2 regions of the Embleya scabrispora genome follow, and region 2 is predicted to be linked to the other one. Evidence: riboswitches for the same ligand, from Rfam matches in the RefSeq annotation. Region 2 holds a riboswitch; the other holds the start of a gene.
What was found. A riboswitch is a leader RNA that binds a small molecule or an ion and turns the genes downstream of it on or off. The one in region 2 is predicted to bind glycine.
Positions count from the first base shown of each region.

Region 1: another riboswitch for glycine. It lies ahead of gcvP (aminomethyl-transferring glycine dehydrogenase); the one in region 2 lies ahead of gcvT (glycine cleavage system aminomethyltransferase GcvT).

Region 1 is NZ_MWQN01000001.1:6,526,946-6,536,417, forward strand. Features, by position in the region: gene B4N89_RS28690 (DUF881 domain-containing protein) at 1-861, shown strand, start outside; gene gcvH (glycine cleavage system protein GcvH) at 936-1,322, shown strand; gene B4N89_RS53095 (FHA domain-containing protein) at 1,702-2,220, shown strand; gene B4N89_RS28705 (MerR family transcriptional regulator) at 2,217-2,978, shown strand; gene B4N89_RS28710 (bifunctional nuclease family protein) at 3,165-3,638, shown strand; gene B4N89_RS28715 (MerR family transcriptional regulator) at 4,007-4,621, shown strand; gene B4N89_RS28720 (SanA/YdcF family protein) at 4,669-5,355, shown strand; gene B4N89_RS28725 (DNA polymerase IV) at 5,441-6,847, shown strand; glycine riboswitch at 6,919-7,015, shown strand; gene gcvP (aminomethyl-transferring glycine dehydrogenase) at 7,215-9,472, shown strand, end outside.
Region 2 is NZ_MWQN01000001.1:2,051,473-2,060,944, forward strand. Features, by position in the region: gene B4N89_RS08910 (ABC transporter permease) at 1-101, opposite strand, end outside; gene B4N89_RS08915 (ABC transporter substrate-binding protein) at 204-1,970, opposite strand; gene B4N89_RS08920 (ABC transporter permease) at 2,008-3,003, opposite strand; gene B4N89_RS08925 (enhanced serine sensitivity protein SseB C-terminal domain-containing protein) at 3,389-4,117, opposite strand; gene B4N89_RS08930 (enhanced serine sensitivity protein SseB) at 4,176-4,892, opposite strand; gene B4N89_RS08935 (AAA family ATPase) at 4,923-5,654, opposite strand; glycine riboswitch at 5,819-5,912, shown strand; glycine riboswitch at 5,913-6,029, shown strand; gene gcvT (glycine cleavage system aminomethyltransferase GcvT) at 6,303-7,403, shown strand; gene gcvH (glycine cleavage system protein GcvH) at 7,488-7,862, shown strand; gene glyA (serine hydroxymethyltransferase) at 7,859-9,163, shown strand; gene B4N89_RS08955 (enoyl-CoA hydratase/isomerase family protein) at 9,267-9,472, opposite strand, start outside.

The DNA of each region.
Region 1 (9,472 bases), 4.5 Mb from region 2:
GCGCGCGCCGAAGCGCGCGACACGCCCGGGTCGGAATCGGATTCGGCCCGGGCCGCGCCGCCCGTCGGGGCCGACCACGTCGATCCGCACCCGGTCGCGTCGCATTCCGCCGAGCCGGTCGACGACCAGCCGGGTCGACGCCGGCTGATCGAGGCGTTCTGGCCGCCGCGCGTGAGCCGGGCCCAACTCGTGGGCGCCGTGCTGCTGTTCGCGCTCGGCGCCGGGCTGGCCATCCAGGTCAGATCGAACAACGAGTCGGACCCGCTGCGCGGCGCGCGGCAGGAGGACCTGGTCCGGGTGCTGGACGAACTCAACGCGCGCACTCGGCGGTTGGAGGACGAGAAGCACCGCCTCGAGAACAGCCGCACACAGCTCCAGAGCAGCAACGACCGGGTCCAGGAGGCCCGCCAGCAGAACGCGGCCAAGGCGGACGCCCTGGGCGTGCTGGCGGGCACCGTCAAGGCGAGCGGGCCCGGTATCACGCTGACCATCACCGACCCGCAGCGCCAGGTCACCGGCGACGTGCTGCTCGACACGCTCCAGGAACTGCGCGCGGCGGGCGCCGAGGTGATCCAGATCAACGATGTCCGCGTGGTGGCCGGGACCTGGTTCAATGGCACGCCGCCGGGCGACATCGTGATCGACGACGTCAAGGTGCTGCCGCCGTACGTGTTCAAGGTGATCGGCAATCCGCAGGATCTCCAGCCCGCGCTGAACATCCCCGGAGGCGTGGTGAAGACGCTGGAGAAGAAGCAGGCGGGGGCCATCGTCACCCCCTCGCAGGACGTGCAGATCGACGCCTTGCGGCCTGCGAACAAGCCTGGTTACGCTCGCTCGGCACCGGGCGCCGGTAACGGGTGAGCACACCTGACAGAATCAGTCCGCCGGTCGCCGTCGGTGCATCACTTCTCAGGCAAGAAGGGCAGGCTGTCCGCATGTACCCCGCAGATCTCGCGTACACGACGGAGCACGAATGGGTGCGCGTCATGGAAGAGATCTCCGGGACGGTGCGGATCGGCATCACCGAATACGCGCAGGACGCGCTCGGCGACATCGTCTACGTCACGCTGCCGCCGGTCGGCACCCGCGTCGTGGCCGGACAGCCCTGCGGCGAACTGGAATCGACCAAGAGTGTCAGCGACCTCTTCGCGCCGCTCGACGGCGTCGTGACCACCGTCAACGACGCGCTCGACGGCGCACCGGAGTTGGTCAACTCCGATCCCTACGGCGATGGTTGGATGTTCGAGGTGCGCCTCGACGACCCCGCCGCCCCGGCCGCGCTCTTGGACGCGGCCGCCTACCAGAACAGCCTGGGCTCCTGACGGCCCGGCGAAGCGGTAGGCAGTCCATCACCACGACCCACTCCTCCTGCCCCACGGGCGGGCCAGGTTCTCTCGGGGAGGTTCGCCCGTGAAGTTGTTCGCGAAATTGTTCGGTCGTTCCCGTCGCTCCGGCGACGCGCCGGCTGCCGATGCGGGAAGGTCCGGCAATCCGCCGGCCGCCCCGCCGACGATGCCGCCGGGTTCCCCCTACGGGGCCTCCACCGGCGCGTCGCCCGCTCCCGACTCCGCCCCCCGGATGGGCGAATCCGACGCCACCGCCGGGCATGTCGCTGTTGACCAGGAACACACGGCGCGCATAAGTTTCGGGCAACTCTCGACCGAAGGTCGAGGTTCGACCGGGACGGGTCAGGAGGCCGACGTGATCGTGTGCGGCACCTGTGGGCACCACAACCCGCCCGGCGGCCGGTTCTGCTCCAACTGCGGCGCGCGCCTGGGCGCCGGCGCCGAGCGGGCGTCGGAGCAGACCTCGACCATCTCGATCAGCGGCATCGAGGCGCTGGACGCGGAACCCGCGCCCCGCGAGATCCTGACCCCCGAGGCGCAGGCCGCGGTGGACGCGCTGCCGCCGGGGACCGCGCTCCTCGTGGTGCGGCGGGGCCCCAACTCCGGCAGCCGCTTCCTGCTCGACTCGGACCGCACCACGGCCGGTCGGCACCCGCAGAGCGACATCTTCCTCGACGACGTGACGGTCTCGCGCAAGCACGCCGAGTTCCGCCGCACCGCCGGGGGCTTCGCGGTCGCCGACGTGGGCAGCCTGAACGGCACCTACGTGGGCCGCGAGCGCATCGACGAGGTTCCGCTGACGCCCGGCGACGAGGTCCAGATCGGCAAGTATCGACTGGTCTTCTTCCCGAGCAGGCAGGGGCTGATGGGGTGAGTCCGGCGGCGGCCGGATCGGTCTCCTCGAGCATCGGCGGGGTGTTGACCCTGCTGCGTCCCGAGTTCCCGGACATCAGCATCTCCAAGATCCGGTTCCTCGAGGCGGAAGGGCTCATCGAGCCGCAGCGGAGCCCGTCGGGCTACCGCAAGTTCGGCCCCGCCGACATCGAACGACTGCGCTACGTGCTGCGTGTGCAGCGCGACCGCTACCTGCCCCTGCGGGTGATCAAGGACCAACTCGACGCGATGGATCGCGGGCTCGAACCGGCCGGCCCGACCCCGGCCGAATCCGCGCACCCCGGGGACGGGGACGGCGATCCCGGAGCGGCCGGCCGGGACGGGGGCACGGTGCTCCTCGACCGGCCGGGGCTGATCGCCGCGGCCGGCATCCAGGACGCGGATCTGGCCCGGCTCGAGGAGTTCGGCCTGATCCAGCCGCACCGGCCGCGCCCCGACGGGGCCGGTGCGGACCCGGCCGAGGAGGGCGTTGTCTACGACGGGGACGCGCTCGTGGTGGCCCGCCTGGTGGCCGCGCTCGGCCGCTACGGCGTCGAGCCGCGCCACCTGCGCCAGGCCAAGGCCGCGGCGGACCGCGAGGCCGCCCTGGTCGAGCAGATCGTCGCGCCGCTCCTGCACCGCAGGGGCGCCCGCGCGAAGGCGGGCGCCGAGGAGACCGTCCGCGACCTGCTGGCGCTCACCTCGCGCCTGCACACCGTCCTGGTCACCACCGCGCTCGCGCCCCGCCTGGGCCGCTGATCGGCGCCCCGACGCGGCGTGCCCGCCTCGGCGCCCTACCCCGGCGTACGGTCGGCGCGCCGAACGCCGCCCGTCCCGGCCCCTCGCCGGCCGCCTCGCGGCGCCGCGAAGAAAAAACGACGAATCCCCGACCTATTCGGCCCCCGGGGATCGGTCACCGACAGTCGGGCGCGCTAGTGTGGCGATGTGAACGAGCTAGAGGTTGTGGGCGTCCGGGTGGAGATGCCCTCTAACCAGCCGATCGTGCTCCTACGGGAGACGGGGGGCGATCGTTATCTCCCCATCTGGATCGGCCCGGTAGAGGCGACGGCCATCGCGTTCGCCCAACAGGGCGTGGTACCCGCGCGTCCTCTGACGCACGATCTGTTCAAGGACGTGCTGGAGGCGTTGGGGCAGGAATTGACCCAGATCCGGATCATCGACCTGCGCGAGGGCGTGTTCTACGCCGAGCTGGTCTTCTCCGGCGGCGTGGAGGTCAGCGCGCGCCCGTCGGACGCGATCGCGCTCGCGCTGCGCACCGGGACGTCGATCGTGGGCAGCGACGCGGTCCTGGACGAGGCGGGCATCGTGATCCCCAACGAGCAGGAGGACGAGATCGAGAAGTTCAGGGAGTTCCTGAACGACATCTCGCCCGAGGACTTCGGCACCACGAGCCAGTAGCCGGCCCGCCCCGGCCCCGGCGCATCCTCGGAACCGTCGACCGACCCCTCGCCTCCTCGGCGACCGGGTCCCGGTCGGCGGTTCTTCGCGTCTCGGACCCGATCAGGGTCGATCGATTCCGAGCAGAGGCGATCAGTGGCAAAGTCGGCAGACCTACCCGTGTCCATGGGGTTCAAACCACTCGTGCGAGCAGCGTCACTCGGCGTGCCGAACGGCCCGGTCGTTGACGCGCTGTTGGTGACTGCCTACCGTCGAAATCGACAGTTCCGGGATGACCCCTGCGCGTTGCACCTCGCCGCCTGCGGCCCGGGACTGAAAGAGACTCCTCGCGCCGTACCCGGGCGCGCGGGGACGAAAGGGAGGTCGGCGTGAGCAGCACCGGCGACATCACGGCGGCGGAGCGCGCCCGCACGGCACGTCCTCTGCCGGCGACCGACCCCGGTGCGGGCCTCCGGCGGCCGGACGTCGTCCCACCCGGCACTCCGTCGGAGGACGTGGGCTACCGCGGCCCGACCGCCTGCGCGGCGGCCGGCATCACCTACCGGCAACTCGACTACTGGGCCCGCACCGGCCTGGTCGAGCCCACGGTCCGCTCGGCCCACGGTCCGGGCACGCAGCGGCTGTACGGCTTCCGCGACATCCTGGTGCTGAAGATCGTCAAACGGCTCCTGGACACCGGCGTCTCGCTGCAGAACATCCGGATCGCGGTCGCCCACCTGCGCGGACGCGGCATCGGCGACCTGGCCGGGATGACCCTGATGAGCGATGGGGCGAGCGTGTACGAGTGCACGTCCTACGACGAGGTCATCGACCTGGTCCAGGGCGGCCAGGGCGTCTTCGGCATCGCGGTGGGGGCGGTGTGGCGCGAGGTCGAGGGCTCGCTCGCGCAACTCCAGGGCGAGCACACCGGCACCGGGGAGCCGACGCCACAGGTCCATCCGGGCGACGAGTTGGCCCGCAGACGTCGAGATCGCGCGGTCTGAGCGGCGACACCGCCGACGGGAACCGGTGCGCGGGGCCGGACGTCCACATGGATGTGCCCATTCGTCGCCCCACCCTGCCCCGCTCACGCCGTGCCCAGCGGCGCGGCTATCAGGCCGTGGTCCTGCTCACGGTGGCCGGACTGGCCCCGGTGACGGGGCTGCATCTGTACGCCGGGGACCGGGTGCGCTCGGTGCAGCGGGTGCCCGCGCGCGACGTCACGATGGTGCTCGGCGCGGGTGTGCGGGGGGATCGGCCGTCGGAACTGCTGGCCCGCCGACTCGACGTGGCGCTGCGGCTGTACCGCTCCGGCAAGACCCGGGTGATCCTGGTCAGCGGCGACGGCGGCGGCAACCGCCACGACGAGACCAAGGTGATGCGTCGCTACCTCGTCGAGCGCGGCGTCCCGGACAAACGTGTCGTGAGCGACGACTCGGGATTCTCCACCTGGGAGTCCTGCGCCCGGGCGAAGCGGATCTTCGGCGTCGAGCGGATGATCGTGGTCACGCAGAGCTTCCATCTGCGCCGTGCGCTGGCGTTGTGCAAGGCCGCCGGCATCGATGCCTACGGTGTTCCGGACCGATCCCTGACATGGGGCCACATCGGGCCCACCGTGTACGGAACCGGTCGCGAGGTGCTCGCCGCGATCAAGGCGACCGGAACGATCGTGTTCAAGCCGGACCCCCGCGTGACCGCCCGCCCCAGCGACGCGATCCGGCGCGCCCTGGCGGACTGACCGCCGGCCGCCCGGCCGCCCGAGACGGCGCGCCCGAACGAGCGTTCACCGGGCATGTCGGACCGATGCGTCAGAATTGCGCGGTGTGAGACAGGCGCCGGGCATCCTCCACCTCGACATGGACGCGTTCTACGCGTCGGTCGAGCAGGTCGCCAAGCCCAGCCTGGCCGGCAAGGCGGTGATCGTGGGCGGCATCGGGGCCCGAGGTGTGGTGGCCACCGCCTCCTACGAGGCCAGGGTCTTCGGCGTCCGCTCCGCGATGTCCATCGGCGAGGCCCGTCGGCGCTGCCCCAACGCCGCCTTCCTCAGCCCCCGCTTCGGCCTCTACCGGCAGGTCAGCGACACCGTGATGGAGCTGCTGCACCGGTTGTCCCCACTGGTCGAACCGCTCAGCCTGGACGAGGCGTTCATCGACCTGGACGCGGGCCCGCACGGCGGCGCCCTGGACACCGCCCGGGTCACCGAGATCGCCGTGCGCCTGCGCGCCGACATACACGCCGCCACCGGCCTGACCTGCTCGGTCGGCGCGGCCACCTCGAAGCTGCTGGCCAAGATCGCCTCCGAGGCGGACAAGCCCGACGGGTTGTGCGTGGTGGTGCCCGGCACCGAGCGGGCGATGCTCGATCCGCTTCCGGTGCGCGCGCTGCCCGGGGTCGGACCGGCCACCGGTGACGTGCTGCGCCGGGCCGGCCTGGACACCGTCGCCGAACTGGCCGCGGTGGACGAGAGCGAACTGGTCCGCCTGCTGGGCCAGGCGCACGGACACGGCCTGTACGTACTGGCCGCGGGCCTGGACGCGCGCCCGGTGGTGGCCGACCGCGACGCCAAGTCGGTGTCGGTCGAGGACACCTTCGCCACCGACCTGGTCGACCGCGAGCGGATCACCCGGGAACTGGACCGCCTCTCGATCCGCTGCGTGGAGCGGCTGCGCGCGGCCGGCCGCTCCGGTCGCACCATCGTGTTGAAGCTGCGCCGCTACGACTTCAGCACGCTCACCCGCTCGGAGACGCTGCGCGGCCCCACCGACGACCCGGGCGTGGTGCGCGAGACGATCCGCCGGTTGGCCGCCCAGGTGGACGTCACCGGCGGGGTGCGGCTGCTCGGGGTGGGCGTCAGCGGCCTGGCCGACTTCGCCCAGCAGGACCTGTTCGGCGCCGCCGACGCGCCGGCACAGGAGCCGGCGGAGGACGACGACGCGGAGCCGACGGGGGAGGAGCCCGCCGAGGCCGGCCCCGGGCGGGTCTCCTGGTCCCCCGGGCAGGACGTGGTCCACGAGGACTTCGGCCCCGGCTGGGTCCAGGGCAGCGGCGTCGGGCGCGTCACGGTGCGCTTCGAGGTCCCGGGCGGAAAACCCGGCCGGGTGCGCACCTTCGCCCTCGCCGACCCGGCGCTGCGACCGGGGGAGCCGCTGCCCCTGCCGGGCACGGGCGGCGACCGGGGCGACCGGCCGGCCGGTCCCGGCGACCTCGGTCCGCCGGACCCGCCGACCTGACAACCCCCGCACCTCCGGCCTGGCGTCCCGTCCGTACCCGATGCCACGCTGATACCGTTGAAGCCGCCCATTACGTTCGCGCGGGAGAGTCCTCGTGTCGTCCGCACGAGGCGCCGAAGGAGCAACTCCTCCCCGGAATCTCTCAGGCACCCGTACCGCGTGGTCGTGGGCACTCTGGAAAGCAGGATCCGCACGTGGCTCGCCGAGTCGGGTCGGATCCTCGCCGACGGTGCAAATCGCGTTCGTGGGACCGGCCCCGCCGGTGTTCCGGGCGGGGTGAAGCTCTCAGGTACCGATGACAGAGGGGGAGGCCGGTGGGCGCGCGACCCGCGTGTCCGTCCAGGAGCGATCCAGGAGGCCTTTCGCGATGACACCGCGCACCCCTGCCCCGACGCGTGCTCACGCCGTACTCCCCTCCGGCCCCGGCTCGTTGACCGGCCTGGAGGCCGCGTCGCCGTTCACCGGCCGGCACATCGGTCCGGACACCGACGAACAGGCGAAGATGCTCGCCGCCATCGGCTACGGGTCCCTGGACGAGCTGACCGACGCGGCGGTGCCGGCCGCGATCCGCGCGCTCGCGGGCTTCGAGTTGCCGGCCGCGCGCACCGAGGCCGAGGTGCTGGCCGAACTGCGCGAGCTGGCCTCCCGCAACACCGTGCTGACCTCGATGATCGGGCTCGGCTACCACGGCACCTTCACCCCGCCGGTGATCACCCGCAACGTGCTGGAGAACCCGGCCTGGTACACCGCCTACACGCCCTACCAGCCGGAGATCTCCCAGGGCCGGCTGGAGGCGCTGCTCAACTTCCAGACCGTGGTCACCGACCTGACCGGCCTGGACGTGGCCGGCGCCTCGCTGCTGGACGAGTCCACCGCCGCCGCCGAGGCGATGACGCTGGCCCGCCGGGCCGGGCGGGCCAAGAGCGACGTGTTCGTCGTGGACACGGCCACGCTGCCGCAGACCGTCGCCGTGGTGCGCACGCGCGCGCGGGCGCTGGGCATCGAGGTCGTGGTCGCCGACACCGCCGACGGACTGCCCGAAGGCGGCTGCTTCGGGGTACTGCTCCAATACCCGGGCACCGACGGTCTGGTCCGCGACCTGACCCCGGTGATCGAGGCCGCGCACGCGCAGGGCGCCCTGGTGGCGGTCGCCGCCGACCTGCTCGCGCTCACCGTGCTGCGCGCGCCCGGCGCGATGGGCGCCGACATCGCGGTCGGCACCACCCAGCGGTTCGGGGTGCCGATGGCCTTCGGCGGCCCGCACGCGGGCTACCTGGCGGTCCGCGAGAAGCTCACCCGCAGCATGCCGGGCCGTCTGGTGGGGGTGTCGGTGGACGCCGACGGCGCGCCCGCGTACCGGCTCGCGCTGCAGACGCGCGAGCAGCACATCCGCCGGGAGAAGGCGACCAGCAACATCTGCACCGCACAGGTGCTGCTCGCGGTGATGGCCGGGATGTACGCCGTCTACCACGGGCCGGACGGGCTCGCCTCGATCGCGCGCCGCACGCACCGCTACGCGGCCGTGCTGGCGGGCGGGCTGCGGGCCGGCGGCGTCGAGGTGGTGCACGGCGACTTCTTCGACACGGTCACCGCCCGGGTGCCGGGCCGGGCCGAGCAGGTGCTCGCGGCGGCCCGCGCGGCCGGCGTCAACCTGCGGCCGGTGGACGCGGACCACGTGGCGATCACGTGTGACGAGACCACGCTGCGGGCGCACGTCGAGGCGGTCTGGGGCGCGTTCGGGGTGAGCGGCGACGTGGCCGCGCTCGACGCGGAGACCGCCGACACGCTGCCCTCGGGGCTGCTGCGCGACACCGAGTTCCTGACCCACCCGGTCTTCCACACGCACCGCTCCGAGACCGACATGCTGCGCTACCTGCGTCGGCTCGCGGACAAGGACTACGCGCTCGACCGGGGCATGATCCCGCTCGGCTCGTGCACGATGAAGCTCAACGCCACGGTCGAGATGGAGCCGATCACCTGGCCGGAGTTCGCGAACATGCACCCCTTCGCGCCGGTCGACCAGGCGGCGGGCTACCTGGAGTTGATCGACGGGCTGGCCGACTCGCTGGCCCGGATCACCGGCTACGCCAAGGTCTCGCTCCAGCCCAACGCCGGCTCCCAGGGCGAACTCGCCGGGCTGCTCGCGGTCCGCGCGTACCACCACGCCAACGGCGACACCGCGCGCGACGTGTGCCTGATCCCCTCCTCCGCGCACGGCACCAACGCGGCCAGCGCGGTGATGGCGGGGATGCGCGTGGTGGTGGTCAAGACCGGTGCGAACGGCGACGTGGACCTGGCCGACCTGCACGCGAAGATCGAGCAGTACCGGGACACCCTCGCGGTGCTGATGGTGACCTACCCGTCCACGCACGGCGTGTTCGAGGAGGGCATCGAGCAGGTGTGCGCGGCGATCCACGAGGCCGGCGGCCAGGTGTACGTGGACGGCGCGAACCTGAACGCGCTGGTCGGACTGGCCCAGCCCGGCGGCGCCATCGGCGCCGACGTGTCGCACCTGAACCTGCACAAGACCTTCTGCATCCCGCACGGCGGCGGCGGCCCGGGCGTCGGCCCGGTCGCGGTGCGCGCGCACCTGGCGCCGTACCTGCCCAACCACCCGCTCCAGCC
Region 2 (9,472 bases):
CCCAGACGCGGAATCAGGAAGAAGATGGCGAAGACCGCCATGGTGACGATCAACAGGAGCACCACCGCTCCCGCCAGCCGCCTGAGCAGATAGAAAATCATGAGCCGGCGACCCGGTCCGGTGCGGGGAGCGGGATCACCGCTCCCCGCACCGGAACTGACGGGCCTTCACCTCTCCTTCGGGCTACTGACCTCGTCGCAGGCTTACTGGATACCGATGTTAAGGTAGTCGTACATCCCGGAGTACGCGGGTGTGACGACCAGGTTGGTCACGTTCGTCGGGCGGTACAGCAGCGACTTGGTCCAGCCGAACGGGACGATCACCGCCGACTCCATCACCTTCTGGTCCAGCTGCTGCCAGATGGCCGCGCTCTGCGCCGGGTCGATGGTCCGGGTGGCCTGGTCGATCAGACCGTTGACCGCCGGGTCGTTCAGCTCGGACAGGTTCGTGCCACCGGCGGGCTTGATCGCCCGGCCGTCCACGATCTGCTGGAAGAAGCCGAACTGGGTGGGGAAGTCGGGACCCCACTGCATGAACATGATGCCGACCTTGTTCTCCGCGACCCACTTCGGGACGCCGGCGAACTGCGAGAAGTAGTCACCCGAGGGGTACTGCCGGATCTCGACCTTGACGCCGATCTTGGCGAGCGCGTTCTGCACCGACGTGGCGCCCGCGACCTCCTTGGGCCGGTTGGCGCGCGCGGTCAGCACGGTGCTGAAGCCGTCCGCCTTGCCGCACTGCTTGAGCTCGTCCTTGGCCTTGGCCACGTCACCGGTGTGCTTGGCGCCGTTGGGGTACATGTCGGTGACCTTGGAACCGGCCAGCGTCGGCGGCATCAGGTTGGTCGCGATGTCGGAGCCGACCTCGCCACCCTGCGCTCGCTGCAGCTGCGACTTGTTGACCGCGTACTGCACGGCGCGCCGGCAGTGCACGTTGTCGAACGGCGGGGTCTTGGAGCTGATCGCCAGGTAGGCCAGCGCGCCGGAGATCGCGTCGTCCGCGTTGTCCGCGAGCTTCTTGTCCGTGAGGATCTTGTTCTGCGCGGCGGCCTGGACGCCGGTGCCGACCACGTCCAACTGCGCCGTACCGGCGAAGAGTCGGTTGTCGACGTCGTTCGCGTCCTGCTTCTCGAGCAGTTCGATCCGGTCCGGCAGCGCCTTGCGCAGCGGGTCGGTCGCCTGGTCCCAGTTCGGGTTGCGGACCAGGTTGACCGCCTTGCCGGGCTCGTACTGGCCGTCGACCATGTACGCGCCGGAGGCGATGGGGTGCTTGACGTACTCCTTGCCGGTGTCCTTGGCGGGCGGGACCGGCGCGGTCTGCGGGAGCGCGGCGAGGTAGTTGAAGTCCGCGAACGGCTCCTTCATCTTGAAGATGATGGTGTAGTCGTCCGGCGTCTCGATCGCGTTCAGGCCCAGCTTGTCCGGCGCGGAGTCCTTGTACGGGCCCTTGTAGGTGCCGTCGGGGTCGAGGTACTGGGCGAAGTAGCCCGGGCCGTTGGGCAGGATCTCCTTGTCGAAGGTCCGCTCCACGGCGTACTTGACGTCCGAGGCCTTGACCTCGGTGCCGTCCTCGTACTTGACGCCCTTGCGCAGGTGGTACGTCCAGGTCTTGCCGCCGTCGTCGGTCTTGCCCACGTCGGTGGCCAGGTCCGGCGCGAACTCGTAGCTCGCGTTGCCCGGGGCGGGCTTGAAGGTGAGCAGCGGACGCGCCATCAGGCGGGAGAAGTTCCACGCCGAGGCGTAGTACATGTCGCCCGGGTCGAGCGAGTCGAACTTGTCCGAGCTGACCAGCTTGAGCGTGCCACCCTTCTTGGTGGACTGGTTGACCACTTCGGTGATCGCCTTGTTGCTCGGGCTGTACTTCTTCGAGCCGCCGCCACCACCGCCACACGCGGTGGCGGCCATCGCGGTGACAGCCACCATGCCGATCAGCGCTTGGGTCCTGCGCCTGCGAGTTACCGGGTGTTTCATCGCTGGTCGTGCCTCCTCGTGGGGACTTGCGGGATATTCAGCGGCTGCGCGGGTCGAGGGCGTCTCGAAGGCCGTCGCCGAGCAGGTTGAACGCGAGCACGGTGATGAAGATCGTGACTCCGGGGACGACCATGAACATCGGCGCGTCCTGGTACCGGGGGGTGGCCGCCGAGAGCATGCCACCCCACGAGGCGGTGGGTTCCTGAACGCCGACCCCCAGGTAGGAAAGGGCGGCCTCGAACAGGATGTTCGTCGGGATCAGCAGCGTGGAGTAGACCAGGATCGGACCCACCAGGTTCGGCAGCAACTCCTTGAAGATGATGTGCCGGTCGGTGGCCCCGAGGCTGCGCGCCGCCTCGACGAACTCGCGTTCGCGCAGGGAAAGCGTCTGGCCGCGCACGATGCGAGCGATGTACGGCCAGCTGAAGAACCCGATCACGAAGATCAGCACGGTGATGCGGAGCGTGTCGCCGTGGAGGCCGAAGGCCTCGCCCTGGAGGCTGCTGCCGATGGCGATCGCGAACAGCAGCAGCGGGAAGGCCAGGAAGACGTCCATGGCGCGGCTGATCAGCCCGTCGATCCAGCCGCCGAAATAGCCCGCCACGGTGCCCAGGACGACGCCGAGCACCACGGAGAGCAAAGTGGCGAGGAAGGCGACCAGCATGGAGACGCGGGCGCCGTAGCAGATGCGCGAGAAGATGTCCCGGCCGTTGACCGGCTCCAGACCCAGCGGGTGATCCCAACTCGCGCCGCCGAAGCTGCCGGTGGGGATGTTGAGCACCGGGTCGAGCAGGTCGTCGTGGTACTCGGTGGGTCCGCCGCCGATCACGTCGGTGATCAGCGGCGCGAAGATCGCGATGAGCACCATGAGGATGATCACCACGCCACCGGCCATCGCGACCCTGTCGCGGCGGAATCGGGCCCACGCGATCTGACCGAGCGACCGACCCTCGATGCGTACGCCGGCTGCCTCGGCGATCGCCTCGGGGTGCGCCTCTCGGGCCACACCGGTGGTCTCGATCGGTGCCGTCATGGATCGACCCTCCCCGCTCACGGATGCGACGGCGGCTCGGGATCGCCGCGTCCCGTCGCCATACCCGGCATTGCGATCCCGATGATCTTCGGGATCTGTCGTCCGGGTGAGACTCCTCCGTGACGCGGGTCACGAACAGGGGTGGGGGAATACCTTTACTGAACCGTGATTACGCGGACCCCATTCTCTGGTTGATCCGCGTAGATCGGTCACGAAATCACAACAAGGCAGCGGTTGATGACGTGACGTCAGTTTTTTGGGGGCATCACTGCCTGTTGCCCCGGCTCGCCACGTTCCGCCGATCTTCGCTCACTGCGCGTGGTGTGGGCCGGCGCCGGCGATGTGAATCGTCATGCGGGGTGGGCGCCCTCGTCGGGCGGGGCGATCATCGGCCGTGGCGGGCGGCCTCGTCGAGCATGTCGAGGCCGATGAACGGCCGGGTGTGCTCGCGCATCCACGCGGCGATCGGGTCGAAGGGGTCGTCGAGCGCGACCGAGGACAGCGTCAGACCGGGCGGCGCGGCTGCCGCCGCGCGGGCCATCGCGTCGCGCATGCGCTGCATCGTGGCGGGCTGATTGTCCGTCAGGCGCAGCCCGATCACGAGGCGTTCGGGGCCGACGGTGGGGCGTACCCAGGCCCGGTGGGCGGCGCGCACCACCTGGGTCTGGAAGAGCTGACCGCCGAGCAGGGAGTAGAACGCCGGGTCCCACAGGGTGGGTTCCCCGACCTCCAGGGGCCCGGCCATCAGTCGGTCCAGGCCGCCGACGATGCGGCGCAGGTCGAGGTAGGGCACGCCGACGCCGCCGCCCTGGGCGTGCGGATTCAGCCACAGGCCCCAGCGGTCGGTGTACAGCGAGGACGCGATCTCGGGGACCGGACAGATCTCGAACGAGCGATCCCAGCCACTGAGACGCAGCTGTTCCTCGGACGTGAACGCCGGGGCGTAGCGCCATCCGGCCACGTCCATGTTCCCGTACTGCGCGTCCGGGCTGCCGGGTTGCCCCTGCCACAACAACATCCACACGGGCGCGCCGACGAGCGCTTGGAGCAACCGCTCGTAGGCGTCGTAGCGCCCGGGGGCCACCTGGCTCAACGCCTGCTCGACCTGGTTCACGACGTCCTCCCCGAACCCCATGTTCTTCGACACCGATGCCGGTCGCGGCCGGACGGGCTCAGCGCTGGTCGGCCCGCAGATAGAACGGCTCGGTCCGCTCCAGCATCCAGTCCCCCACAGGATCCTGCGCCACGTCCAAAAGCACCACGTTGACCGGCCACGGGCACGCGGCGCGGCCGAGCGCGCGCTCCAGGGCGCCGACCGCGGCCAGCCGGTCCTCCTCCTGCCAGCGGTCCAGTTCGACGCCGACGAACAGGACCGGGGGATCGGACTCGACCTCGCCCAGACCGCGCCGGGCGCTGAGCACCACGGGGACGTGGATGAACTCGGCGGCGGCCGCGATCAAGAAGTCCATCGGCTCCCGGTCGGGCTCGTACAGCCGCACCCGTGCGCCGCGCCGGCCGGCTCCGGGCAGCCGGGCCAGCTCCAGCACACCCGGCGGCGGGATCGGGATGCCCGCCTCGCCGCCCGGATTGACCACGATGCCGATGTGCGGCGGCAGCCCTCGGGCGAACTCGCGCATCGGCGCCACGGTGCCCGCCATCGGCCCCGCGAGCCGGCGGAACTCCTCCTCCGAGGAGAACACCGGCACATACGGCCGACCGTCGATCTCGGCGGTGGGCAGGGTCAGTTCGGTGTCGGCGGCGCTGCCCCCCTCGGGCAGCGGCACCCACACGTCCGCCTCGGCGAGGGCCTCGAACAGGGCCTCGGCCCGGGACGGGTCGCGCATCGCCGCGACGAGCGCGCTCTCCACGGGATTGGCCGGGAACGGCATGGTGGTGCTCCTCTTGGTGTCCGGCGCAGTTTACGACTTGTCCGCATCCCGCCGTCGGGACTGTCCGGGCAGGGGGTCTGCGAAAACGATCCGGCGCAGTTGCCGCGCGGCCTGGCGGTCGAGCAGTACACACGACGTGAAGCCGCCCGGGGCGGAGGCGAGGGCGGGTCCGGCGTCCAACCACGGGGCGAGCCGGGCGAGCAGCGCGCGCCATTCTTGGTGGTGTCGGGCGAACACCGCGGTGGACACCCCGCGCCCGCGCGCGCGTTGGCCGGAAAGCGCCTGATGGGCGGTGACGTCCAGGAGCAGTGCGTGTGCCGGGATGCCGCGCCGCCGGGCCGCGCGCACCAGTACCCGGCGCAGGATCGGATTGCGGCCGCTGTCGTGCACCACCACCGCACCGGGGCCGCGCAGCGCCCGGGCCACCTCGCCGTAGTGCGACAGCCGCACCAGCGGGCGGTAGGCCCGGTACGGCAGCCGGCCCGCCCGGACCGCCCAGCGGGTCCGGACGAGATCGGCGTCCAGGACGGCGACGGCGGGCCCGGGGGCGACCACCCGGGCCAGGAGTGTGCTCTTGCCCGCGCCCGGCAGGCCGGTCACCACGAGCACGCACGAGGCCGGATAGGACAGCACGTCCACCCGCCGGACCCCGTCCCGCTCCCCCGTCCGATTCCGCTCCTCCCGCAGGTCGTGCACGGACCGGGGGATCAACATGCCGCCCACCGCGGCGCCGGTATGCGCCCCCGCCGAATCCGTCTCCACGAATCCTCCCCTGATGTCCCGAACCCACGTGCCCTGCGCATGGTGTCGCACCGAGGGCGCGAGCGGGCGCCGGCGCTCCCCCGGGCCGGGCGGGCGGCTCCCCGGCCCCGGCGGGGGATTGACGACACGCGCTAGCATGCCGGGCACAACCTCATAACGGCCGTCGACCCCACGCGGAAGAGTCCTCGCCATCGAGCGGGGCGCCGAAGGAGCAACTCCTCCCCGGAATCTCTCAGGCACCGATACCGCATGGGTCAGGCACTTCTGGAAAGCAGGCGCACCGTCGGTGCGGCTCACCCACGGTGCAAATCCCGGTCCGACGCGGCAGCGGCGGACGGGATGAAGCTCTCAGGTTCCGATGACAGAAGGGGAGGGCACCCCACTTTTCGACCGACTTTGGCCGAAAAGGGCTGAACGCCATGGCAGGGAGCCCCCTTTGTCCTCGAATTCGTTCTCGTCCTCGTTCCGGTTCCGGTTTCTGTTCCGGGACGCGTTCTCGTTCCCGTCCTCGTTCCGGTACGGGCCGCAGCACCCGTCACCGTTCGTCGCGTCCCGGGCTCGCGCCCGGGTCCGCGCCGTCCGGCATGCCCCGGACCGGCCCGCGCCCGCCGGGGGCTCCCGCCGGCGTCCCTTCGAAGGAGTCTTCGCATGACCACCGACCGCCGGACCCCGCTCGACGCCGTGCACGACGCGCTCGGGGCCACGATGACCGACTTCGCCGGGTGGCGGATGCCGCTGCGGTACGGGAGCGAGCGGGACGAGCACACCGCCGTGCGCACCACGGCCGGCCTGTTCGACCTCACCCACATGGGCGAGATCGAGGTCACCGGCCCGGAGGCCGCCCGCGCGCTCGACCACGCCCTGGTCGGTTTCGTCTCGAAGATCGGGATCGACCGCGCCCGGTACACGATGATCTGCACCGAGGAGGGCGGCATCGTCGACGACCTGATCGTGTACCGGCTCGGCGAGGAGCACTTCGTGGTGGTGGCCAACGCGTCCAACGCCGACGTGGTGGCGGGCAGCCTGAAGTACCGCTCGACCGACTTCGACGCGACGGTGCGCGACGCGTCCGAGGAGTACACGCTGCTGGCCGTGCAGGGGCCCGCGTCGACCGCGATCGTCGGCTCGCTGACCGACGCCGACCTGCCCGCGCTCAAGTACTACGCGATCCTGCGCACCGAGGTCGCGGGTGTACCCGTGCTGCTCGCCCGCACCGGCTACACCGGCGAGGACGGCTTCGAGTTGTTCGCCGCGCCCGACGACGCGGTCGCGCTGTGGGACGCGCTGCTGGCCGCGGGCAAGCCGCACGGCCTGGTGCCGGCCGGGCTGTCCTGCCGGGACACGCTGCGCCTGGAGGCCGGCATGCCGCTGTACGGCCACGAGCTGACCCGGGACACCACGCCGTACGAGGCCAATCTGGGCCGGGTGGTCCGGCTGGACAAGCCCGAGGACTTCGTCGGCCGCGAGGCGCTGGCCGCGGCGGAGGCGGACGTGCGCCGCACGCTGGTCGGGCTGACCTCGCCGGGCAAGCGGGTCCCGCGCGCGGGCTACCCGGTGGTGGACGCGGACAGCGGCGAGCGGGTCGGCGAGGTCACCTCCGGCGCGCCGTCGCCGACGCTCGGCATGCCGATCGCGATGGCCTACGTGGCGTCGGAGCGGGCCGAACCGGGCACCCGGCTGGCGGTGGACATCCGCGGAAAGGCCGAGCCGGTCGACGTGGTGGCGTTGCCGTTCTACAAGCGCGGCTGAACCGAAGCCCTCCCTGTATCACCGGAAAACGTCCCAAATCATCCTGATGGACGGACTTACCTCATTCGAATGGAGAATGGACCCGTGCACGCACCCCAGCACCTGCGCTACAGCAAGGAACACGAGTGGCTCGACGAGGCGGCCTCCCCCGCCGTCGTCGGCATCACCGCGCACGCGGCCGAGGCGCTCGGCGACGTGGTGTTCGTCGAGCTCCCCGAGGTCGGCCGGGCGGTCGTCGCCGGCGAGCCGTGCGGCGAGCTGGAGTCCACGAAGTCGGTCAGCGACATGTACGCGCCGGTCTCCGGCGAGGTCGTCGAGATCAACGACGCCGTCGTCGAGGACCCGGCCCTGGTGAACTCCGACCCCTTCGGGGCGGGCTGGCTGTTCAAGGTGCGCATCGACGGCGAGGCCGAGGGCCTGCTGTCGGCCGACGAATACGCCGCGTTCTGCGGCGAATGATCGAGATCGACCCGATCGAGGAGCTGACAACCGTGACGATCCTGGACCGTCCCCTGGGCGAGGTGGACCCGCAGGTCGCCGCCGCCGTCGCCGACGAGCTGCACCGCCAGCAGAACACCCTGGAGATGATCGCCTCCGAGAACTTCGCCCCCGTGGCGGTCCTCGAGGCGCAGGGTTCCGTGCTCACCAACAAGTACGCCGAGGGCTACCCCGGCCGGCGCTACTACGGCGGCTGCGAACACGTCGACGTGGTCGAGCAGCTCGCCATCGACCGGGTCAAGGAGCTGTTCGGCGCCGAGGCCGCCAACGTGCAGCCGCACTCGGGCGCCTCTGCCAACGCCGCCGCGATGTTCGCGCTGCTCTCCCCCGGCGACACGATCCTCGGCCTGGACCTGGCCCACGGCGGCCACCTCACCCACGGCATGCGGATCAACTTCTCCGGCAAGCTCTACAACGTGGTCGCCTACCACGTCGACGAGAAGACCCACCGCGTCGACATGGAGGAGGTCGAGCGGCTCGCCAAGGAGCACCGGCCGAAGCTGATCATCGCCGGCTGGTCGGCCTACCCCCGGCAGCTCGACTTCCCCGAGTTCCGCCGGATCGCCGACGAGGTCGGCGCGTTCCTGATGGTCGACATGGCGCACTTCGCCGGTCTGGTCGCCGCAGGCCTGCACCCCAGCCCCGTGCCGTACGCCGACGTGGTCACCACCACGACGCACAAGACCCTGGGCGGCCCGCGCGGCGGCGTGATCCTGTCCAAGGCGGAATACGCCAAGAAGATCAACTCGGCGGTCTTCCCGGGCCAGCAGGGCGGCCCCCTGGAGCACGTGATCGCGGGCAAGGCGGTGGCGTTCAAGGTCGCCGCCTCCGACGACTTCAAGGACCGCCAGAAGCGGACCCTGGAGGGCTCGGCCATCCTCGCCGAGCGGCTGACCCGCAAGGACGTCACCGACGTGGGCATCACCGTGCTCACCGGCGGCACCGACGTACACCTGGTCCTGGTCGACCTGCGCGACTCGGAGCTGGACGGGCAGCAGGGCGAGGACCGCCTGCACTCGATCGGCATCACGGTCAACCGCAACGCGGTCCCGTTCGACCCGCGCCCGCCGATGGTCACCTCCGGCCTGCGGATCGGCACCCCGGCCCTGGCCACCCGCGGCTTCGGCACGGCGGATTTCGAGGAGGTCGCCGACATCATCGCCGAGGCGCTGCTCCCCGGCTTCGACGACACCCGCAGGGCCGCGCTCACCGCCCGGGTGACCACCCTGGCCGAAAAGCACCCGCTGTACCCGAACCTCTGATCCCGCGGATCGGGTTCGTCGACACGACGAAAACCGGGGCGCCGACTCGACACCTGTCGAGTCGGCGCCCCGTTTCGTCACGCTCCCGCCGAGGTCGCCGCGGTCAGCGGCCGGAGAACTCGGGCTTTTCCTTGGCCACGAAGGCGCGCATGCCGGTGGCGCGGTCCTCCGTGGCGAACAGGGCGGTGAACTGGAGGCGTTCGATCTCCAGGCCCGTGTCGAGGTCGGTTTCGAGGCCGCGGTCGATGGACTCCTTCGCGGCACGCAGGGCGTACGCCGGGCCGTCGGCGAATCGGGCCGCCCACTTCA